3 regions of the Lactococcus sp. EKM203L genome follow, and region 3 is predicted to be linked to each of the others. Evidence: riboswitches for the same ligand, from Rfam matches in the RefSeq annotation. Region 3 holds a riboswitch; each other region holds the start of a gene.

Region 1 (8,280 bases), on a different contig from region 3:
ATTCAGGAGGAATAAAGAAATGGTAACAACAAACAAACGTGATTTCATCACAACAGAAGAGTACACTAAAGAAGAAATTCTTGATATTGTAACATTGGGCTTAAAAATCAAAGCAGCGATTAAAAATGGCTACTATCCACCACTTCTTAAAAACAAATCACTAGGAATGATTTTCCAACAAACATCAACTCGTACTCGTGTTTCCTTTGAAACAGCTATGACTCAATTAGGAGGACATGCAGAATATTTAGCACCTGGTCAAATTCAACTCGGTGGTCATGAAACAATAGAAGATACAAGCACAGTTCTTTCTAGATTGCTTGATATCATCATGGCGCGTGTTGATCGTCATGAATCAGTTAATAACCTTGCAAAACATACAACCATTCCAGTTCTTAACGGGATGTCAGACTATAATCATCCAACACAAGAAGTCGGTGATTTGACTACAATGATTGAACATTTACCAGCTGGTAAAAAATTAGAAGATTGTAAAGTTGTCTTTGTCGGTGATGCGACTCAAGTTTGTTTCTCATTAGGTTTAATCGCAACTAAAATGGGAATGCACTTTGTTCATTTTGGCCCTAAAGGCTACCAACTTAATGAAGAACATCAAGTAAAATTAGCTGCAAATTGTGAGGTTTCTGGTGGTACTTATGAAGTAACAGACGATGAAGAATCAATTGTCGGTGCAGATTTCCTTTATACAGATGTTTGGTACGGTTTGTATGATGCAGAACTATCAGAAGAAGAACGTCTAGCGATTTTCTTCCCTAAATATCAAGTGACACCTGAGATGATGGCAAAAGCAGGAGCACATACAAAATTTATGCATTGTCTTCCAGCTTCAAGAGGTGAAGAAGTTGTTGATGCGGTTATTGATGGTCCAAACTCAATTTGTTTTGACGAAGCCGAAAATCGCTTGACTTCAATTCGTGCCCTCCTTGTTTGGTTGATGTCCGATTATGCTGAAAAAAATCCTTATGATTTGAAAGCACAAGCCAAAGCTAAGGCTGAGTTAGAGGCTTACTTAGCCAAATAAGAAAGTGTATCATTTATGGAAAATGGAAAGAAAAAATTTAGTCTGTTTAGTGCTATTCTTTCTGTCATTTGTGTTGTTTTTGTTGCCGAAGCAGCAGCACCGGTTGCTGCTATTGGTAACTCGCAGTTCTTTTGGTGGATTGTTCTCATCGTTGCTTTTCTCTTACCTTATGGTCTAATTACATCTGAACTTGGAACAACTTATACTGGTGAGGGTGGGCTATATGATTGGATTACAAAAGCCTTTGGTCATCGTTGGGGAGCACGTGCTTCATGGTTTTATTGGGTAAACTTCCCATTATGGATGGCTTCACTTGCTGTACTTTGTCCTGATTTATTGCATACAATGTTTGGCTTTCAATTAAATACAGGTATTTCACTATTAATTGAATTAATTTTCATCTGGGTTATTGTTTTGATTAGTTTATATCCAGTAAGTGATAGCGTTTGGATTTTAAATGGCGGCGCAGTAATTAAGGTATTCTTAGCATTAGCATTAGGAGGCTTAGGAGTTTATTCAGCTTTGACTAAGGGAGTAGCAAATCATTATACTTTAGCATCATTACTTCCAAGTTTTGATTTGCATAGTCTATCATTTATCTCAGTAATCATTTTTAACTTACTGGGGTTTGAAGTCATTTGTACTTTTGCTGACAGTATGGAAAATCCTAAGAAACAAATCCCACAATCAATCATCATTGGTGGGATCGTAATTGCAGCGATTTATATGTTTTCGGCCTTTGGGATCGGTGTTGCTATTCCAACCGATAAATTATCGACAAGTTCGGGATTGGTAGATAGTTTCCAAGTGATGCTGGGTACACCGACAGGTTGGTTCATTAGTTTAATCGCTTTCTTGTTTATGCTGACTTTAGTGGGTAATATGGTTTCTTGGTCACAAGGGGTTAATAATATTGCTAGTTATGCTGCTGATAATGGTGATATGCCTAAATTCTTCTCAAAAAGACGTGCTTCTAATGGAATTTCTTGGGGGGCAGCTTTGATGAATGGGATTGTAGCGACATTTATTGTTGTGATTGCCCCATTATTACCCAACCAAGATTTGTTCTGGTCATTCTTCTCACTAAATTTAGTACTATTTTTATTGAGTTATATTCCGGTCTTCCCTGCTTTTTATAAATTGCGCAAGATTGACCCTGAGACTCCACGTCCATTTAAAGTGAGTGGTAGTGACGGAATCTTGAAAGTATATATGGCCTTACCAATGATTATTATTATCATATCATTAATTTTTACAGCCATACCCTTGCAATATGATAAGGCATCATTAACAGAACAATTACCGATTACAATTGGCGCAATTATTTTTATTGTGATTGGTGAATTAATTATTAAATTTAAAAAAATAAAAAAATAGGAGAGAAAAAATGGCAAAACGTATTATTGGTACAACACCAAAAGAAGATGGTTTTCGGATGCCTGGTGAATTTGAAGCTCAAGATCAAATTTTTATGATCTGGCCCGAACGTCCAGATAACTGGCGTGATGGAGCAAAACCTGTTCAGATTGCCTTTACTAATGTTGCTAAAGCAATTAGTAGATTTACACTAGTAACAATGTTAGTTTCACAATCCCAATATCAAAATGCTCGATATCAATTACCCGCTGATGTGCGTGTGCTTGAAGTTTCTAACAACGACTCGTGGGTTCGTGACTGTGGGCCAAGTTTTGTAATTAATGATAAGGGCGAACTTCGAGCAAATGACTGGACTTTTAACGCTTGGGGTGGACTTGTTGATGGTCTATATTTTCCTTGGGATCAAGATGATCTAGTGGCACAAAAAGTTTGTGAATTAGAACGTGTTGACTCTTATCGGACAGATGATTTTGTTCTTGAAGGAGGTTCGTTCCATGTTGACGGTCAAGGAACAGTTTTGACTACTGAAATGTGCCTTTTATCTGAAGGACGCAATCCTCACATGAGCAAAGAGGACATTGAAAATAAACTTAAAGAACATTTGAATGCTGAAAAAATTCTTTGGCTTGGGGATGGAATTGACCCAGAAGAAACAAACGGTCACGTGGATGATGTTGCTTGCTTCGTAGCACCAGGGGAAGTTGCATGCATTTATACTGAGGATGAGAAGTCACCTTTTTATGAAGCAGCACAAGATGCCTATAAACGCTTGAGCCAAATGACAGATGCTAAAGGACGTCAACTCAAAGTTCATAAATTGACTTGTCCAGCTAAAAATGTAACGATTAAAAAACAATTTAGAATTGATACAGTTGAAGGAACAATGCCACGTGAAGACGGAGATATTTGTATTGCTTCATATATGAATTTCTTGATTACAAACAAAGGAGTTATCGTACCACAATACGGTGATGAAAATGATGCTCTAGCATTAAAACAAGTTCAAGAGATGTTTCCAGACCGCGAAATAGTTGGCGTGAACACTGTTGAAGTAGTTTATGGTGGAGGAAATATCCATTGTATTACTCAACAACAACCTAAAGCCAAATAAGGAGTAGAGAGGATTTAACAGAAAATGGCAAAACGTATTGTAGTTGCTCTAGGGGGGAATGCTATTTTAACTAGCGACCCTACAGCGCAAGCACAATCTATGGCACTTAATAAGACTGCCGAACAATTAATGCCTTTAATAAAAGACAATGATGTTGAAATGGTCGTCACTCATGGAAATGGCCCCCAAGTTGGTAATTTACTTTTGCAACAACTTGAAAGTAATTCAGTTAAAAATCCGGCAATGCCACTTGATACAGCTGTTGCTATGACTCAAGGGCAAATCGGTTATTGGATGGCACAAGCTTTTACAGAAGCTCTTGCTAATAATGGAATGTCTGATGTTCCATTTGTTTCTGTAGTCACAAGAACAGTAGTTGATGCTAATGATGAGGCTTTTAAAAATCCGACAAAACCTATTGGACCTTTTTATAGCCAAGAAGAGGCTAAAAATATTCAGACTCAATATCCTGATTGGAAATTGATTGAGGATTCTGGACGAGGTTACCGAAGAGTAGTTCCTTCACCTTTACCTCTCAAAATTGTTGAGGCTAACGCAATTAAACCATTGTTAGAATCATCAGCTTTGGTTACAGTATCTGGTGGCGGAGGAATTCCAGTTATTGAAAAAAATAAGGGGTATCAAGGAGTCGAAGCGGTAATTGATAAAGATTTTTCGGCAGCAAAATTAGCAGAACTTGTTGATGCTGATGAACTAGTTATTTTTACCTCTGTCGGTGATGTCTTTTTAAATTTTGGGAAACCTAATCAAAAAGCTCTAGGAGTTGTACCAGTTAGCGAAATGCGTCAATATCTAGAGGAAGGTTATTTTGCGGCAGGTTCTATGAAACCAAAAGTGGCAGCAGCTGTCGCTTTTGTCGAAAATACTGGTAAGCAAGCCACGATTACTTCACTTGAAAATGTGGAAAACTTTGTTAAAAGTGGGGCAGGAACACGGATTGTCCCCGATTTAGTTTAAAAAAAGTATTTTTCAAAATAATTTATTTAAAATTCGAAATAAAAAGAATTTAAGTAGGTTACCCATTTCAATTTTACAAAAAGTATAGATAGTGCTATACTTTTTTTGTAGTAAATAAAAACTAATCATATTAGGTGAGGTTACTCTGAAGAACATAGGTTATCGCTCAAAACTGTCGAGAGACAATAATGGGTAAAGCAGGACTAGTCGAATCAAGGCTTTTCCAAGATAACTAGAAATATCATTTCTTACGTCTCAGAAAGCCAAAACTCAAATGTCGTGATTAAATAGACTAATAATCTATTGATTTTGAGAGCCTCCCTTTATATGAAAAGGAGGCTTTTTATGTCAAGAAGAAAATATCTTGATACAAAACAACCAAAAGTAAAATCTATTATGGGTGATTTTATTTTAATTGGTATTATTTGTTTGTTTGCATTTATTCTTATTGTGACACAAATAACTATTAACCAACCCCTTTCATCGTTACCGTCTCAAAGTTCAGTGGATGATGTCAAGAAAATGCACGATTTTTTATCTATTGGAAACCTTGCGTATTTTTCAATGCGAACAATGTTTCGCATGATTGTAGGAATGATGTGGTCAATTTTATTCTCTGTTATTTGTGGTGTATTGGCAATTAAGTTTAAAACTGCAAGAAGAATTATTTTGCCGATGGTCAATTTCTTAGAATGAGTTCCTTTATTAGGTTTCATGACATTCACTACTGCATTTTTACTTGGATTATATCCAGGTAATGTAATGGGAGCTGAAGCACTTGCCATTTTTGCAGTATTTACTGGACAGGCATGGAACATCATGTTGTCACTTTACCAAATAATGGAAGTAGTTCCCAAAGATTTGAAAGAAGTAACATCACAATTTCGATATAGTGCTTGGGAAAAATTTTGGCGTCTTGAATTTGTATATTCAATTCCAGGCCTACTATGGAATCTTGTCATATCTCAGTCAGCAGCATGGTTTGCCATTGTTGCAAGTGAACAGGTTACCGTCGCAATCCCTAAGTCTGAAACTTTAATTTTGCCAGGAATTGGCTCTTATATTCAAGTTGCATTAGATCGTGCAGACTTTAAAGCTTGTGGTTTCGCTGTTATTGCTTTAATTATTAATGTCGTCATACTAAATTTCTTAGTTTTTCAACCTTTGGTTAAAGCTACTTATTATTATCGTTATGATGAAGGAACAACTCAAGGTAATCCTCCAAAATCAATTGTATACAATTTAGTAAAAGCATCTAATTTTGGAAAAATATTAATGAAATGGATTCAAAAAATAAAAGATTTCTGGATTTTTAAGTTACCTAGAGTTTGGTATATTCTTAGGATAAATCTTATCTTTAAATATCTAGGAAAAGTTAAGAAATATATTTCAATCATTTGGTATATCCTTTTAGGGTATGCGGTTGTTATCTCTGCTATTAAACTTTATAGATTCTTACCTCATGAAGATTTTTCAATAATCCCTCACTTAATGCTTTTAACTACATTGAGGGTAGTATTAGCAATGCTTATAGCAGCAGCGATTTTTACACCTCTTGGGGTTTGGGTTGCAAGTAACAAAAGACGTTTAAGCTTTATCCAACCAATTGGACAAGTTGTTGGATCGATTCCTTCAAACGTATATACTCCATTCATAGTAATTTTTATTAGTTTAGGGTATAAGCAACTTGAGTGGTGGATTTTGCCGCTAATCATGGTTGGTTGTCAATGGTATTACTTTTTCAATGTTATTGCTGGGTATTTAGCAATACCAGATGATATAAAAGAAGTCACAAAAATTTTTCCATTATCCAAGTTCAAGTGGTGGACTCGCTATCTCATTCCATCAATGTTTCCGTACTTGATAACAGCTATCATAAATGCTGCGGGAGCAGCATGGAATGCAGATATAGCAGCGGAAAGCCTACAGTGGGGTAAAGAAACAATAAATGTTACTGGCTTAGGGCAATATATTGCTGTGAATGATGGAATTAAAGATAAATCAGCACTTGGTACTTTGGCGATGTGTGCTGTAGTAGGCTTGTGTATTATATTCGTTTGGCAACCACTTTACAAATATGCTAGAGAAAAATTCCATTATTAAAAAGGGAGGAAATAAGAATGGAAAAGAAAAATTTAATAAAAGTAACTTCACTCTGCAAAGCTTATGGAGTAGAAAGATCAAAGAAATATATACAAGTTCTGAAAGACATAAACTTTACCGTAAAGGAAGGAGAATTTGTAAGTCTTATTGGACAATCAGGAGCAGGGAAATCGACATTATTGAGAAGTTTAGCTGGTCTTGTTCATCCAAGTCATGGAGAAATCATCTTTGAAGGAAAAAAGATTAAAGAACCGGATCCAAACATTAGTATGGTTTTTCAGAATTTTGCTCTATTCCCATGGTTAAATGTTTATAAAAATGTTTCATTTGGCATAGATAATAATTTGAAAATATCTAAAAATGAAATTAATGATAGAGTAAAAAAACTAATAAAAATGATTGGGCTAGAGGGCAATGAAAAATCATATCCAAGAGAAATTTCTGGCGGAATGAAACAAAGAGTAGGATTTGCTAGAGCTTTAGCCGCAGAACCTACATTATTATTACTTGATGAACCTTTTTCTGCTTTAGATGTTGTAACATCCAAACAGCTGTCAGATCAACTTATAAATATGTGGTTAAGTCAACAAATTGTCACAAAATCAATTGTAATGATTACGCACGATATAGAACAAGCAGTGCAGATGTCTGATAGGATTATATTGTTAGATTCAAATCCAGGGAGGATTGCGAAAGTTTACAACATTGATATCCCAAGAAATCAAAGAACTATAAGTAGTATCTCAAGTATTGTTGAAGAAATTACTAATGAGATGGTAGTCATGACAGAACTTAATGTTAATAAAAATTTTTAGTAGGTAAAAGAAAGGAAGAAAAATTAATATGATTCCACATAGGAGAAAAAGAAATAATAAAATAAAAAAAATGGTCGGATTTCTCATATCTCTAGTAATAATAATAGCAGTTGGAGTATTCGGGTATATCGCTATGGCCAATCATCGCTTAAATAATATATTAGACAAGGGTTATCATAAAGTTGATAATAACTATAAATCTGAGAAACATAAAGATACAGAGTCATTTTTGATCATGGGTTTAGATAATACTCAAGAGAGAAATTTGGGAACGACGCGAACGGATGCGATGATGATTATTACAATTAACAAAAAAACAAAAACGACAACTTTTTGTAGTATCCCTCGCGATAGTTTTGTTCAAATTGATTCAAAATCATACAAAGGTATGCAACGGATAGAAGCTGCCTATACTTATGGAGGACCTTCGGCTTCAGTTAACACGGTAGAAAAAACTTTTAATATTCCTATTGATCATTATTGTGTTTTTAATTTCAATTCATTTATTAAGCTTATTGATGCTATAGGTGGAATTGATATTGATGTTGAAAAGTCATTTATGGGTACTGATGAAAGTGGTATTGAGTCTATAAAGTTTAATTCAGGTAAGCAACACTTAGATGGTGCCAAGGCTCTTTCATATGCTAGAGAACGACATGTAGATACAGATATTATGAGAGGTTTCAGGCAACAAAAGGTAATTTCAGCAGTTGAGGAGAAGTTAAAATCAATGACTTCTTTCACTAATTTATATTCTATTATTGATTCTTTAGATGATAATATTCAGACTGATATCACACCAAAAGATATTAAAGAGCTTATTTCTAACGCTTTAACTTTTAGTAATTACTCTA
Region 2 (8,280 bases), on a different contig from region 3:
TTGAGGAAATGAACCGATGGTTGTGGTTGGTAAAAGCGGTAAATTAAGCGATTGAGATTGACTTGCTCGTCTTTCGACTAGTGACGGTTGTCTAGTAAAGTCTTTTTCTGTTAAATGATCAAGTTTTTGCTTAAGTTTAGAATTTTCACGAACTCTTTCATTTTCAAAAAGTTCGACATTCTTCTTCAAAAAAGAAGTGTTTTTATTAAAATAAATATCGGAAATTTCATCAATTTCATTTAATTTTTCTGTGGCAAATGAAAAGTGTTTAAGGATTTCTTTTGATAATTTAGTTTCGCTTTTAACTGTTACTGGAACGTGTTGTAAAGAGCAGCTTGTATTAATTACGATATCTACTACTTCATCTAAAGAGGCCAGTAGCTCAAGTGTCTTTTGATAATTATTACGCCAAATATTCTTTCCATTTACTAATCCTGCAAAAAGTATTTTCTCTTTGGGAAAACCGTATTTTTGAATAAGAGCTAAAGAATCTCTTCCTTCTATAAAATCAAGACCAATACCATCAAAATCAAGCTTTATTATTTCTTTATAGCTATCACGAACATCTCCAAAATATGTTTGAAGAAGTATCTTAAGGTTGTTTTTACTCTTAAGTAGTTCTTCATAAATACTCACAAATAATTTTTTTTCTTCTTCAGTTTGGTCTAAAACAAGTGCTGGTTCTTCAATCTGTAACCATTCTACTCCTAGTTGATTAAGTTCTTTTAGTAGTGTTTGAAAAGCTACAATAACATCAGATAATACTGTATCTTTCGTGGCTCCTGACTTGTAATCTGCTAAAACTAAAAATGTATATGGGCCAATAATTGTTGGTCTGGTTTCAAACCCAGCAGATTTTGCTTCCTTATATTCATTTAATAATTTTGAAAAATTTGCTTTAATAATCGTATCTTTGTTAATTTCTGGAACTAAATAATGATAGTTTGTATTAAACCATTTTTTCATTGGTCTTGCTTTTACGTCATTTTGTTCATCTTGGAAACCACGCGCTAATGCAAATAAAGTATCTAGTTCATTTAATTCTAAATTTTTATAAGACTCTGGAATTACACCAAGAGCAATTGATAAATCTAAGGTTTGGTCATAGAAAGAAAAGTCATTGGAAATAGGTGAGTCAATTCCAGCTTCTTTTTGACTTTTCCAATTTTCCAACCGAATTTCTTTGGCTACTGTTTGTAATTCTTCTTCTGTAATTTCTTTACGAAAATATTTTTCAAGAGCAAATTTTAATTCACGGTTTGAACCGATACGTGGGAAAGCAATAATTGATTTTTTCATAGTCATAGTCTCCAATTTTTAATAGGTCTATCTTATCAAATTTAATAAAACTTTAATAATACATTTTTAATATGATGACCTATAGTTTAAAACTATATGAAAACTCAAAAATAAAAAGTCCAAATAAATTTCTTGGACTTTTAGTGTATCTTATCTTATCTTCTATGCATGAGATGAATTTTAGATTGTAAAAATGGTGGGATTACAATTGTACTTTCTCGATCTTCTTTAATAATTATTGATTTATCTTCTAATTTATCGATTACTTTAATAAGATGTGGAAGAGAAATTTCTAATTTTTTGAAAAAGTTTTTTCCTTCTTCTTCTATAGTAGTAACGTGGTAAGTCTGATCAACTTGTGCTTCATCAAGTGTGAGTTCCACTTCATTTTTCAGCCAAAATGATTCTGTAGGAATTTCTGAGCCGTGAGGGTCAGTTGCTGGATAGCCCATCAGGACATACAGAGATTCAATCAACCTTGGTGATGAAGCATGTTCTAAATTTTCGGCTTCATCGTGCACTTCCTCCATTGTATATCCAACCTTCTCAAAAAGAAAAGTTTCCCAGACCCTATGACTTTTTAAAATAAATCTCGCTTCGTGATTTCCTAAGTCTGTAAGTGATACCCCATAATAAGGTTTATGAATAACAAGTTCTTTTTTGGCTAATCGTTTAATCATTTCAGTGGCGCTTGGTGATGATACTGATAATTTTTGAGCAATGGCATTAATACTAACAGATCCATTATTTTCATTTTTTAGGCTATATATTGCCTTTAGATAGTCTTGTTCATTTTTTGATGTTTTCATTTTTTTACCTTACTTTTCTTGATTTAATTATAGCATAGACTATACCAAAGTAAAATAAAAGTGGGATAAATTATCACCACTTTTATTTTTTATTTAAAGTAATTCACCGTATTTTGAAACAAATATTTTTTTAAATATGGTGACAAGCATCATATACATCACTACTGTTAAAATTAGCCATGGGAAAAAGTTAATTGGTAAAGCCATTAAACCAATTGAATCTCCAAAGCTTGTGAATGGAATGATTGTGAGTCCAATGATTCCCATGAAAGTTAAGATTGTTAATGGAGCCGAAGCACGACTTTGTAAAAATGGAATTTTAGGAGTACGAATCATATGGATAACCAAGGTTTGAGTCCACATTGATTCAACAAACCAGCCAGTATGGAAGAGCGCGATAAATCCAATATATGCTGTACTTCCAGGAACAAGAGAGCTAAATGGTCCAAATGTTGCTGGACAAATCACAAAGAACATTAGGAGATAAGTTGTAATATCGAATACGGAACTTGTTGGGCCAATCCACAACATGAATTTACTTACAGAACTTGCATCCCATTTTCTTGGAACAACCAAATATTCTTCATCGACATTATCCCAAGGAATAGCGGTACAAGAGAAATCATAGATTAAATTAAGTAAGAGAATATGAATAGATAACATTGGAATAAATGGTAAAAATGCACTAGCGATTAGAACTGAGAACATATTACCAAAATTAGAGCTTGCTGTCATTTTTATATACTTAATCATGTTAGCATAGGTTTTTCTTCCTTCAATAATTCCTTTTTCAAGAACCATTAAATCTTTTTCTAACAAAATTACATCAGCTGACTCTTTGGCAATATCTACAGCACTATCTACTGAAATTCCAACGTCAGATGATTTCATTGCTGCTGCGTCATTAATACCATCTCCCATATAGCCGACACTATTGCCTGAATTTCTAAGTGTTGTTACTATTCTGGCTTTTTGTTGAGGTGATAACTTAGCAAAAACAGAAGCTTCCTTGGCAACCTTTGCCAATTCATTATCATCTAATTGGTCGATATCAGAACCTAAAATAGTTTTATCAACTGGAAGTCCTACTTGTTTGCAAACTGAACGAGTAACTTTATCGTTATCACCAGTCAAGATTTTAACTGATACCCCATATTTATTGAGTGCTTTGATTGCTTTTGCTGTAGATTCTTTGGGTGGATCAAGAAAGGCAAGATAACCCATTAACACCATTTCAGATTCATCTTGAACCGAGAATGTATCTACTGGTGAAGGATTTGTTTTTTGAGCGACTAAAATCACGCGCATTCCTTCTTCGTTAAGTTCATCAACTTTTTTCAGAATGTATGCTCTGAGTTCAGGAGTTAAATGAACAACATTTCCCTTATCTTCGACTAAAGTACAGATGTCTAACATTTCTTCAGCCGCACCTTTAGTAATCATTTGCGTTTTTGAAGTCGCTCCATTAGTATTGCTTTTTACTACAACACTCATCCGACGTCTTTCAAAATCAAAAGGAATTTCATCAACTTTTGTATATTTACTACTTAGACCACCCAGTTCAGGATTTTTATCTTGCTTGGCTTCGGCTCCTTCGATAATTGCCAAATCCATTAAATTCTTTAAACCAGTTTGGTAGTAACTATTCAAAAATCCATGTCTTAATACTCGAATATTTTCTTGCCCATGAATATCTAAATGACGCATTAATACTACTTTATCTTGTGTTAATGTTCCAGTTTTATCAGTGCAGAGAATATTCATTGAACCTAGATTTTGAATAGAATTTAGGTTCTTGATGATTGTTTTTTCTTTTGACATTGTGACTGCACCTTTTGCTAGGCAAGTTGTCACAATCATTGGTAACATTTCTGGTGTTAAACCAACAGCAACTGCTAAAGCAAATAGTGCAGCTTCCATCCAATCACCTTTAGTGAAACCATTGATCAATAAGACAAATGGAACCATAACTAACATAAAGCGAATAAGGACCCATGAAACTGAGTTAACGCCTTTTTCAAAAGTTGTTTTAGTTGAGTCTTCGGTTACACTTTTTGCCATTTCACCAAAAATGGTCGCATCTCCAGTTGCAATTACAACTCCATAAGCACTACCAGAAATGACATTTGAACCCATGAAGGCTAGGTTTACTGACTCTGTGATTGAATCATCTTTTTCATCAGTAGCTAAATCTAGTTTTTCTACTGGTTCGCTTTCACCAGTTAAAGAGGCTTGGCTGATAAATAAGTCTTTTGCTTGAATAATCCTAAGGTCTGCTGGAACCATGTCTCCAGCTGATAGATGGATAATATCGCCTACGAGAACTTCTTCAATAGGAATCTCTTGACTTCCTGATTCTAATCTATGAACGTTTGTCGTCGTCGTAATCATTTTTAAGAGATTCTCAGCAGCATTTCCACTTCTAGTCTCTTGAACGAAACGCAGAATTCCTGAGATTAAAACCATTGTAGTAATGATAATGAGTCCTTGGGGATTTTTCTCACCAGGAGCTGCTAAGATAATATCCGTAAAAGCTGAAACTAATGCTAAGACAAACAATATAATGGTAAAAGGATTGATGAACGCTTGATAAAGCCGTTTAATAAGTGAAGTTTTTTTACCACGCGTAATCGTATTATCTCCATATTGTTCACGAGAGATTTCTACTTGTTCTTCACTTAATCCTTTATTTGATGTTTTAAATTTTTGAAATAGCTCCTCTTTTGTAGAAGTTTTTGCAAATTCTAATCTTACATTTATTTCATTGTTATCTACAAATGTTGTAGCTCTTTTTGTGTTTTCGAGTGTTTTTCTAATTTTTTTCATTGGTCTGTACCTCATATTCTATAATATTTTTGCGTGTACAGTCCCAAACGTTAGGCACTTTAAAGAAGGTGATAAAAACGGAAAGCTGCTCTTATCACGTTAATTATCTGCGGCCTATCAGGCTCGGGACTATTAATGGTCTGGGATTCCATTTCCGTTTTTCACCTCCTTTTTTAAATACAAAAAACCTTGCCTACAAAACTTGAACGTAGGCAAGGGAATAATTCCAAAAAAGATATCACTATTATAGAGCGAATCAGTTACAAGCTATCGTTCAAGCTTTAGCTCCGCAGGGCGATGTTGTTGCACTATTTCACGCCTTGTTTTTCGACGTGAACTGTTGGCCCTCTCATCGTGTCTCCACGACTCTGCGGCAGCAACCCGTATCCCTGCGGTAGCCTCACCTACCGACGGCTATGCTTATGGCATAACCAAAACAATTATAACTGTTCTTTCTATTTTTGTCAATCTTTTTTTATTATTTAATTTATGATAGACTCTGTTGCACCATTCATTGCCCAATCTTTTGATAAAAATAACGAATTATCAATATGATATTTGACCTTACTTGGTGTCTTCATGAATTTTTCAATTGCTTTGTCTGTAGCCAACCAACCTTTAGTACCAAAGTGGACAGTGTCACCAGAGGCATAAGGCGTGTTATACATATCTGTTAAGTCAGCAATTTGATAAAAGCCTTGACTGCGCAATTGTGTTTTAATTTTAGAGCTGAAATTTTCGAGTGTTGCTTTTGATACTCCAGTGTAAGATGACCATGAGCCATTTACTGGTTGAATAACAAATAAAACATCATTATTATTTTTGGCAAACACATTTAAGAGCTGTTGGAAATCCTGATACTCTGGGCTTTCTAAATAGGTAACATGCTTTTTAAAATTTTCAAGATGTTTGTATTTGGATTTTATTTTCTTATCCCAAACTTTATTATTGATTTGGAAAGGATTGTTATTTGAACTATCTTTTCCTTGATCAACTGCCAATTTTTCTAAGTTTTCAGAGGTTGGATCATTGGGTAATTCTTTAGCAAACTTATTAATTTTTGGTGTAAGTCCAAGAGGTTGTGCTGTGAATTGTGAAACACTTGAGAAGAGTAAATCTTCTTTTCGCCAAAATTGAAGATTGGTCGCCACAGTCATTTTTTGTAGAGTGGTCAGTGGTTTTTTATCTGCTAGACGTTCTAGAGAATTATAAATCGTCTCTTCAGATTTAAGCGATCTAAATCTTAATAAATGTTTTGCAAGTTGGGTGGTGGTATTTTCTTTAGGATCTGCTTCTTTTAACCAACCGTAAATCTCACCTTTGGATACAAAGTTTTTCAATTCACTTTCAACAATTCCTTGTTTTGAAAACCATTGTGGACTAATGACAAAAACAATTTTACGATTTTTTAACTCATTTGCCACAGAGTTCATGTAGAAAAAGTGGGTTAAAGTAGTTGTTCCTGGTTGTCCTACTAAGAATGGCGTAAAACCAGAATTGTATTTTTTGAAATAGGCACTTGGGTGAAAAGAATCCACATGTTCCATTTCTGATGAACCAAGAACTGGTAAAAACTCGGGGTCTGAATAGGCTTGTTTTTTAATTGAATAGCCTGTAAAGCTTGGAGTATTTAGTGGTGATTGAGCAAATTTAATAAGTTGGTCTTTTGAGTATTTCATACCAACATTTATTGGGAGAAATATCAGTAAGCCAACAAGGGCTAAAGCTGCAATTAATGGGCCAATGGCTCTAAAAATTTTAATTTTCATCCTTTTTTTCCTGAACGCGTGCTGCTATTTTATTTGCTGTATTCCAATCTTCACGGTCCATTTCTGATGGTGGAAGACTGATATCAAAAGCGCCTTCTAATTCAACAATGAGCATGATGGCTCTCATTGAATCAAGAATTCCTTCTTCAAATAAATCCATGTCTAAGTCTTCACGGAATTCGTCTGTGCCTGATACGGTTTCGATAATATCAAAAATTTGTTCTTTCATTTTGTTTCTCCTAATGTTTTTTTATGATATGCCTAACGCCTTTTAGAAGTTAGGAAGTGGGAAATGTGGATCTATGCAGTGCATAATGATGTGATTTGGTATTCCTGAGAAAATAAGGAAACTGATAAATACTAGATTAAATGTAATGAAAATACTTATAGCACTTGTCCATTTATTATCTGCAATTTTCCAGTTTTTACGTTTCTTCAGACGTTTCCATGCGTCATACCCAATCATTAACATAGCGTGGTAGAAACCATAAAGGATGTAATACCAAGTTAAACCATGCCAGAATCCCATGAGTAACATATTTGCGAGGTAACCAACATTTGAGATGGTTATCATATTTTTCGACCATTTTTTAACCATGAATGTTTTCACTAATCTCATGAATACAAAGTCACGGAACCAAAAACTCAAAGTCATGTGCCATCTTTGCCAAAAGTCATGAATATTTTTAGCTAAGAAGGGTTTGTTAAAGTTGTGTGGGAGGTCATATCCCATTAAATTGCTGACACCAATGGCAAAGAGTGAGTAGCCAGCAAAATCAAAGAATAGATAGAGTCCGTAAGCATACATTGATGATGAAACATTCAAGAAGCTTGGGTGTATCGTTGCAGAGATTGCAATGCCATGTAGCCAATATTGGTCAATCAAGTATCCGATGATGAATTTATAAAGGAAACCTTGGAAAATTCTAAAGACACCTTTATTTAATAAATCAAGGTATTTCTCAGTGACAACTGGCGCTTTTAGTTCTTTAACAAAACGTCGGAAGCGGTCAATTGGTCCTGATGAAATCGTTGGATAGAAATAGAGGAAATATAGAAATTCTTTAAGAGGAACGGCTTTAATAAGTCCGTCTCGTATTTCCATAATCATGGCTACTGTCTTAAAACTGATGTAAGAGATTCCTAAGAATCCAAGAATTGAACCTGGTCCAGGTCCTGGATTGAACAGAGGATGCACTTTGACAATCACTAATGGCAAAATAGAGAGCAGAATGATGAGGTAGAAAACAAAACTCTGATTCTTGTTTTGTTTTACTCGATACCACTCATAGAATTTTACAATGATGGTCTGGAAGACTCCGAAGCCGATTAATGCCCAAATTGTCACTGTTCCCGAAAATGTCAGCCAAAGAAAAGCGATGGTCAATAGGACTTGATACCACATGAGTTTTTTGCCCAGAAGCTGGGCAATAACGATAGGAATTAAAGCAAGTCCTAAAATCACGAAGTAAAAGGGTGTTGAATAGGGTTGCACTAGTTGTCACCTCGCTCTTTTTGGGCGAGTGCCTTGCGGTCAACTTTGCCATTTTGATTCAATGGGAACTTTTTAAGATAAA
Region 3 (8,280 bases):
CTCTTATACAACAGTGGTGAATCCAAAACTTAACTATGAAAAAGTAGCACTAACTATATAGTGCCTCAATAGCCATGCTGAACAAGAAGAGGCTAAGCATATCAATGACATAACAAAATACAATGATTGATCCTATATCAATAAAGATTTCATAAAATATTCCTACTTCAAAAGTGCTATTAAGTCATAATTAAATCTATTAAAATAAAAACTAAATAATAAGACAATCTAAACAAAATTTATTTTTGAATAATACGAGATAATTAGGGTTTGCACGTTTGGCTTTTAGTGAATTTTGTTATAATATATTACATTATAGTCTGACATTTGAAGGAGATGATTTATGAAAGATAAACAGTTATATCAAATAGCAAGTATTTGTTTTTTTATTGCAGGTCTTATATTTTTGATATTTGGACAAAGTCAACACACTATTTTCTTATTAGGTATATTATTTATAATTTTATCTATTAGTTTTATGGTTACTAGCAGAAATACACCAAAATTATAGGAATAAAATTGGAAGGCGCGTGCAAATATTAATAATATAAATACAAGAATTTTACTTTATTTTTGAGCGAGTTATAAATCTGATTTTGTTTTAAAATAAATGGTGAAAGTAGAAAGACGAAGTCGGATATTACTTATTACATGACACAGGTTTAATTTGATAGATAATCAAAAAGAATTTCCTAGAGCTGGTTATATTGCAATGATTGAAGGTGTTTTACATGAAAAACTTAAACCAATTTTAGGTAAAAAGTAAGAGTGTTTTATAATCTGATTTATAGTACATTCAGTAGACAGTCCATACCACATATTGCTTGACTTTTAAAGTTTACTAGCCTATAATCATTGGTATAACAACAAATAAAAAATAACTTTCAAAAACCATCCAGCATGGACAGTTGATAAAATGAGTCGTTATGCCCGTATTGCTTTAGGAATTCGATAAATATAATAAAAAGCTCCTTAGTCAGCATTGACTAGGAAGTTTTTTTATTTATTAACGAAATTCATTATTCAATTATAAGCTTTTTGTCTGTATATTTTAATCTTTGGTATTTTATTTTAAAAAATAATATTTTTGTCTTAGTTCTAATTTCTAAAAACTTAGTCATAACAAGAGGTTTAAACTAATAAAAAAACATTTAATTTAGGTAATGAATTTGTTATTTGACTAAAAGTATAGGTCGTGTTATAATTTTTTTGCTTAGGAAATATTTTGAAAATTTAATTTAAGCAATTTTGGTTAGAGATTTTCTAACCATCGGTAGGTGAGGCTACCACAGGGATACGGGTTGCTGCCGCAGAGTCGTGGAGACACGATGAGAGGGCCAACAGTTCACGTCGAAAAAAGAAGGCGTGAAATAGTGCAACAACATCGCCCTGCGGAGCTAAAGCTTGAACGATACTGGGTACTTTAGTTCACTTGATAGTGTATCTTTTTGAAATCATACCTTGTCTACGTTCAACCGGCGTAGGCATTTTTTTTATAAAAAAGGAGGTGGTGAAAATGGAAGCACAGAATAACAGTGGCTCAGACCCTGGGAGCTATAGGAAGAAAGATAGCATAAAAGTGGACAAGCATTTTTATCACTTCAATCTAACCTAGTTCTCTGAGTTGGAGCTGTACAATCAAAATCTACTATAAATCAGAAATTGAGGTACAAGCCGATGACAAAAATATTAATTCATACAACAATAAAAAATAAGAAATAAAAAGTTATTCATTGATTTGCAACTAGAAATACTCTTGTCGTTCATTTGGAAAATTAACGAAGGGGGATTCATTTATGGATAAAAAAATTACAAAAAATAGTTTTTTAGATTTATCTATTTTGATTCCTTATTTGATTCTTTCAGCTGTTGGCTTACTCATGGTGTTTTCAGCAACTGTCCCCTATCAAATTAACCGAGGACTATCTCCTTATCGATTGGCAATTTCTCAAGGAGTCTTTATAATTATAAGTTTTGTGGCTTTAATTATTATTTATCGAGTAAAATTAAGAATTATAAAAAATGAAAAGATTTTAAAAATAATTTTTCTAATTATTATCTTGCTGATGATTTATTCAAGGGTGGGGCCTAATACATCAGCGAATGGAGCGCATGGATGGATTCCCTTACCAGGGATTGGAACTATTCAGCCGGTTGAATTTGCAAAACTTTTTACAGTTTGGTTTCTTGCTTCTATCTTTTCTAACAGACAAGAAGAGATTGAGAAAAATGATATTCAAGCAATTTTTAAGGGTAACACTCTCATAAAAAAAGTTGTAGGGGGATGGCGATTTCCGATTATCTTACTAATGATAGTGGAACTCAGTATGCCTAATTTAGGAAATACAGCAATTATTGGACTCTTAGCCTTGATAATGATTGGTGCAAGTGGAATTTCTTGGCGATGGTTTTCAGGTTATGGGAAGATGTTGCTTACGATTAGTCTTAGTTTTTTGCTCTTTCTTTTTATCAGTGGAGGCGATTTGATTCCAGGATCTTATATTAATGCTCGATTTAAAGCATTTGTTAATCCTTTTACTGACTTGGCTTCTTCGGGTCATCAACTTGCTAATTCATATTATGCGATTGTAGATGGTGGCTGGTTTGGAAGAGGACTGGGGAATTCGATTGAAAAACAAGGATTTTTGCCTGAAGCTCATACAGATTTTATATTTTCAGTAATAGTAGAAGAATTGGGAATCATTGGTGGAATTATAATCCTAGCTGTCATTTTTTTCATGATTACCCGAATGCTTTTGGTGGGGATGCGGGCAAAAGATCCATTTAATTCAATGATTTCAATTGGTTGTTCATCTTTTTTGTTGATACAAGTTTTTGTCAATTTAGGTGGAGCAATTGGTTTGGTTCCAGAGACAGGTGTCACCTTTCCCTTTTTATCACAAGGTGGATCATCATTTTTAATTTCAACTTTGGCAGTAGGACTGGTTTTGAATAGCTCGGCTGACGAAAAATTAAAGAGTTTAAGTAAGTTATAATTTTTAATAAAAGAAAGAAGTATTCTTGATATGAAAAGAAAAGAAATTAGACAAAAGAAAAAAATAAAAAGGTCTAAAAAAGTATATTTTGTTCGTTTTATGTCCCTTTTTGTTATTTTAGTCGTGGCAGTTAGTGCGGTTATCTATGTTCAAGCAGAGAAAACATTAACGAAAACTCATGTAAATACAAAAATAAAAAGTTCTAGTATATCTGCAAAAAAACCACTAACTATTTTGCTTATGGGAGTGGATACTGGTGATAATAGTCGGGGTGGTGCAGATTCATGGAATGGAAATTCAGATTCTCAAATTATTTTAACATTGAATCCTCGGACAAAAACAACCACTATTATTTCAGTGGAACGAGATACGATGACGAATATTGAAGATGCATCTGGAAAAATTCAATCTACTCAAAAAATGAATGCTGCTTATCCTTTAGGATTTAATAATGGTGGGTTATCATCTGCTGTCACTTATGCCATGAAAACGATTGGTAATCAAGTAGGGCTGAATCTTAATAATTTTATGATTGTTAATATGGACGGTTTAGTAAATCTTGTGAATGACGTTGGAGGAGTAGAAGTTGTCAATGATACTAATGGCTCAGATGTCTATCAAGGGACTGATTCAGGTAAAATAACTTTGCCTGGTTCAGATAAAATTGTAGATAGTGGAGCGATTTATATCTCAAATACAGAACCTGAATATAAAGCTTATGTTCCTTATCTTTCAGGAAATCCTAAGCAGCTCATCAACGGAGAACAAGCCTTAGTTTTTGCTCGAGATAGAGATACGTTAGCCAATGGGAATTATGGACGCGCCGCTCATCAACGAGAAGTTATGACTGAATTAATGAACAAAATGCTTAGTCTTAATAGTGTTTTTAAATATCAATCATTTTTAAATGATATTTCATCAGATTTTAAAACGAACATTTCGATAAATCTTGCTAATTTGACCGCATTTATGGCTTATAAAGATTGTCTTAACAAGGTAGTTTCTGTTCAATATCAAGGGGTAAGTCAAATGGTGGATGGTGGAAGTTATGAATTCATACCAGAAAATGTGGATTTGGCTATTCAAAATATAATGAGACAAGCAAATGATGAGTCTGTCACTGATAAGCTTGATCAAAGTGTCATTACTTATGAAAACTATTTTGGAAGTCAAATTGACCAATATTATATGCCTTCTGCGACGGTAACTATCAAAGGTGAAAAAAGTGAAACTTATGGAGTGGATACTAAAGGGAGTCTAGTAAAAATAAATAAGAAGAATGCCCAAGACTATGTTTCAAGTCAAGGAGGAGCTTTAGTCGCTAATTAAAATAGAGATAATAAAATAATGTTAACCAGTTGACATTGTTTTATTTATAGGATATACTTAACTGGTTAACTAAATTAATAAATGAAAGGATAATATTTTGGCGAAGAAATCAAAAATTGCTAAATTTAAAAAGCAACAAAAATTTGTTGCTCAATATCAAGAGCTTAGACAGGAACTTAAGAAAGAAAAAAATTATGAAGCTCTCCGAAAACTTCCTAAAGATTCTCATCCCAATCGAATGAAAATGCGAGATCGAATTGACGGAAGACCCAGAGCCTACATGCGAAAATTTGGTATGTCACGAGTTAATTTTAGAAAATTGGCGCATGAAGGTAAGATTCCAGGGGTTAAGAAGTCAAGCTGGTAGAAATCTTTTTGAAAAATTTTATGGGATATGATAAAAATATTTTTATTATGTAATTTAAAGAATACTTCGTCTTAATGAATGGAGTATTTTTTCTCTATCTTGCTTAAGTAAAATTTAAGTCTTAAGTCCGAGAAAAAGTAAGCTTTTTTTTGGTACAATAGATTTATGAATAAAAAATTGAAAGCAATCTTTATTATAGAAATTTTTATTGTATTAGGATTGATTTTTCATGTGATTAGTACACCGCGTATGTGGGTAGTTCTAGCTTTAGCTATTCTCTTTACTATCTTGGCGACTCGTTCGCGTGCGCGTGTATTACGTATCATCAGTTTCATTTTTTGGGCAATATCGGTAATGATTCTCTTCACAGTTGGATGGTTCTGGTTAGCAATTATCTTCCCTACGATTGCTTGCATCGTTTTTTGGAAAAATAATCCACGAGAAGGAGGAGTAAGAAATTTTTCTTACGAAGATATTTCTCAAGATGAATCTGAGTCAATCATGAATGAAAATCAAAATGATATCATTGATCTTGATGATGTTACTTTTAAACCTTCTGGAAATAGTCTTTCTATTAAAAAAATGACAGGTAATACAAAAATTATTGTTCCTGAGGATGTAGGAGTTTCGCTTGATTTAACAACAAATGCTGGGCTTGTAAAGATTTTCAATGAGGCAGCACAAATTAATGCGGGAAATGTTCGTTATTTTAGTGAAAATTTAGATCAGGTGGAAAAACGAATTAAAATCAATATCCGTGTTGATTCAGGAAATATTGAGGTGATTAGAGGATGAAAAAATCACTTTTCACAACCTTTTTAGCAGTTTTTAGTATCATACTTATTATGTACCTTCTACTATTTATAATGATGAATAGTGGTCAACCTTTAGGGGGACTAAATACCGCTAATATTATTAGGGAACTTCGAGATAATTTCTATGGTTTATGGATATTTATATCAGTTGCAGGATTACTTGCGCTGATTTTTACCCTTTTTAATCATATTGAAAATATGGCTATTCAACAAAAATTTCAAGATGATATTAAACTTTTAGAAGAAAATCAACAACCTGAATCTCCTGAATTACAAGCTGTTCATGATAAAATTATGAATATGTCAGCTGAACTCCAAGAATTATCTAAGCAAAAATCTGCTGACAAAGCTGAAATTATTGAATTAGAGCGTAAAAGAATTTCACGGGAACTTCATGATTCTGTCAGTCAAGAACTTTTTGCAGCGACAATGATTTTATCTTCTGTTGCTGGTTCGACACAAAATTTGACTAAAGAACAAATCGAAACACAGACACAATTGGTTTTAAAAGTGCTCCATTCTGCACAAAATGAAATGCGAGCACTCTTACTACATCTTAGACCAGTAGAGCTAGATGGTAAGAGTCTAGCAGAAGGGTTGTCAGCACTGACAGACGAGCTCCAAGCGAAAATATCAGCAAATATTACGGTTAAATTGGCTAACATTGAAGCGACGAGTAATGTTGAGGACAATTTATTTCGAATGGCTCAAGAGATTTTATCGAATACTTTGCGTCATTCGCAAGCCGAGCACATTGAAGTTTCTTTAAGAGAATCACTTGGAAACATTTTCTTGAAAATTGCTGATGATGGAGTTGGTTTTGATGTTTCTACTAGTGATAAGACGGCCAGTTACGGTTTAGCCAATATCAAAGAACGTGCTTTATTAATCGGCGGAGATGCCAAAGTAATCTCGGCACCAGGTGCGGGGACAACTGTTGAAATCATTATCCCTAAAGCGAAGCCGAGCCTTTAAAAATGATGCGTATTTAGAAAGAACAAAATGGAAAAAATTAAACTTTTAATTGTTGATGACCACCAGATGGTGCGACTAGGTTTATCAAGTTTCATGAATATTCAACCCGATATCGAAGTGGTTGGTGAAGCTGCCGATGGCGAGTCAGGATTTTTAAAAACTGAAATGCTTGACCCTGATGTTATTCTCATGGATTTAGTGATGGATCGACTTGATGGAATTGGAGCAACGCAAAAGATTTTAGCCAAAAATCCAGAACGAAAAATTTTAATTCTAACGAGTTTTATTGATGACGAAAAAGTTTTTCCAGCTTTAGCTGCTGGAGCTAAAGGTTATATTCTTAAAACATCACAAGCCGCTGATATCGCATCTGCGATCAGAAAAGTTGCCAATGGAGAAGATGTCCTTTCCGATGCTGTCAAGGAAAAGATTGCTCAACAAAAACATCGAAAACATGAATTATATGATGATTTATCAAAAAGAGAATTAGAAGTATTAAAAGTACTTGCGACGGGACTTTCTAATCAAGAAATTGCTGATGAACTTTTTATCAGTTTAAAAACAGTCAAAACTCATGTTTCTAATATTTTTAATAAGCTTGAAGTGTCAGACCGAACTCAAGCAACAATTTATGCCATTCAACATCACTTAGTTTAAACCTGAGGAAAAACAAGTTAGAAATATGATATAATTAAGTTTGTACAAATAAAATTAAAGTGAAAAAAAGATGGAAAAAATATTAGAAAAAGCCCAAAAAATAAAAATCATTTTTTTTGATATTGATGATACTTTGAGGGTCAAAGATTCAGCTTTCATGCCTGAATCAATTACTGAAGTTTTTTATAAACTTCGTGAAAAAGGAATTATGACAGGAATTGCAACGGGAAGAAATCTTTTCGGAGTTGTTCCAGAAGTTAGGGCATTAAAACCAGATTTCTATGTAGCAATCAATGGTGCCTATGTTGAAAATGCACAAACAGGAGAAGTATTATATAAAAATACTTTTTCTAAGGAATTAATTGAAGAAATTATCACTTGGCTGAAAAATGAACAAAGTGGATATTCTTTTGTAGCTGCGGATAGTTTGAAAATTTCAAAATGGGATAAAATTGCTAGTGATGCAATTGGTCCAGTTTATTCGGAATTGGAAGAAAATCCCAATTATTATAAAACAAATGAAATTTATCAAATGTTGACAATTTCTGACCATGATGACCAATTAGAATTACCAGAAGCTTTGTCCGATAAAATTCGTTTGGTTCGTTGGCATCCAAACAGTTCAGATATTGTTCCAATGGAAGGTTCTAAAGCAATCGGCTGTCAAAAAGTTTTACAAGAACTTGGTCTGAAAGCTGAGAACATGATGAACTTTGGTGATGGACTTAATGACCGTGAACTCTTTGATTTTGCCGGTCTGTCAGTAGCTATGAAGGTTTCACATCTTGAAATTTTAGAAAAAGCAGATTACATTACTGATTCTGTTGAAAATGATGGAATTCTAAAAGCCTTACAAGCCTTAAAAATTATTGATTAAAGCTATCAGTAAAAACTGTCAGTAAAAATTACTGACAGAAATTTATTAACTTATAAAAAGAAAGGAAGGTATTTTTAGAAATAAAAATACTAACTAAAAAATATGACTTACCCACAACTTGAACTTGAAAACTACAAAGGTACTACAGCAATTATCAATACAAATCATGGAAAAATGACTGTAAAATTATTTGATAATCTTGCTCCAAAAACCGTAAAAAACTTTATTGAACTTAGCAAAGAGGGGTATTATGATGGAGTAATT

Evidence for each region. A riboswitch is a leader RNA that binds a small molecule or an ion and turns the genes downstream of it on or off. The one in region 3 is predicted to bind magnesium.
Region 1: another riboswitch for magnesium. It lies ahead of HFD15_RS14205 (hypothetical protein); the one in region 3 lies ahead of HFD15_RS06830 (FtsW/RodA/SpoVE family cell cycle protein).
Region 2: another riboswitch for magnesium. It lies ahead of mgtA (magnesium-translocating P-type ATPase); the one in region 3 lies ahead of HFD15_RS06830 (FtsW/RodA/SpoVE family cell cycle protein).

The regions. Positions count from the first base shown of each region.
Region 1 covers NZ_JAALEQ010000001.1:272,642-280,921, forward strand. The annotation lists gene ptcA (putrescine carbamoyltransferase) at 20-1,042, shown strand; gene HFD15_RS01500 (APC family permease) at 1,058-2,419, shown strand; gene aguA (agmatine deiminase) at 2,430-3,530, shown strand; gene arcC (carbamate kinase) at 3,555-4,508, shown strand; M-box (ykoK) riboswitch at 4,628-4,797, shown strand; gene HFD15_RS14205 (hypothetical protein) at 4,854-5,204, shown strand; gene HFD15_RS01515 (ABC transporter permease subunit) at 5,223-6,611, shown strand; gene HFD15_RS01520 (ABC transporter ATP-binding protein) at 6,629-7,426, shown strand; gene HFD15_RS01525 (LCP family protein) at 7,455-8,280, shown strand, end outside.
Region 2 covers NZ_JAALEQ010000005.1:27,796-36,075, forward strand. The annotation lists gene metE (5-methyltetrahydropteroyltriglutamate--homocysteine S-methyltransferase) at 1-1,299, opposite strand, end outside; gene HFD15_RS09485 (metal-dependent transcriptional regulator) at 1,455-2,108, opposite strand; gene mgtA (magnesium-translocating P-type ATPase) at 2,202-4,934, opposite strand; M-box (ykoK) riboswitch at 5,193-5,353, opposite strand; gene dltD (D-alanyl-lipoteichoic acid biosynthesis protein DltD) at 5,417-6,703, opposite strand; gene dltC (D-alanine--poly(phosphoribitol) ligase subunit DltC) at 6,693-6,932, opposite strand; gene dltB (D-alanyl-lipoteichoic acid biosynthesis protein DltB) at 6,975-8,198, opposite strand; gene dltA (D-alanine--poly(phosphoribitol) ligase subunit DltA) at 8,198-8,280, opposite strand, start outside.
Region 3 covers NZ_JAALEQ010000003.1:205,610-213,889, reverse strand. The annotation lists gene HFD15_RS06840 (hypothetical protein) at 344-511, shown strand; M-box (ykoK) riboswitch at 1,263-1,424, shown strand; gene HFD15_RS06830 (FtsW/RodA/SpoVE family cell cycle protein) at 1,797-2,996, shown strand; gene HFD15_RS06825 (LCP family protein) at 3,027-4,325, shown strand; gene rpsN (30S ribosomal protein S14) at 4,423-4,692, shown strand; gene liaF (cell wall-active antibiotics response protein LiaF) at 4,858-5,487, shown strand; gene HFD15_RS06810 (sensor histidine kinase) at 5,484-6,482, shown strand; gene HFD15_RS06805 (response regulator transcription factor) at 6,510-7,139, shown strand; gene HFD15_RS14285 (Cof-type HAD-IIB family hydrolase) at 7,210-8,016, shown strand; gene HFD15_RS14280 (peptidylprolyl isomerase) at 8,119-8,280, shown strand, end outside.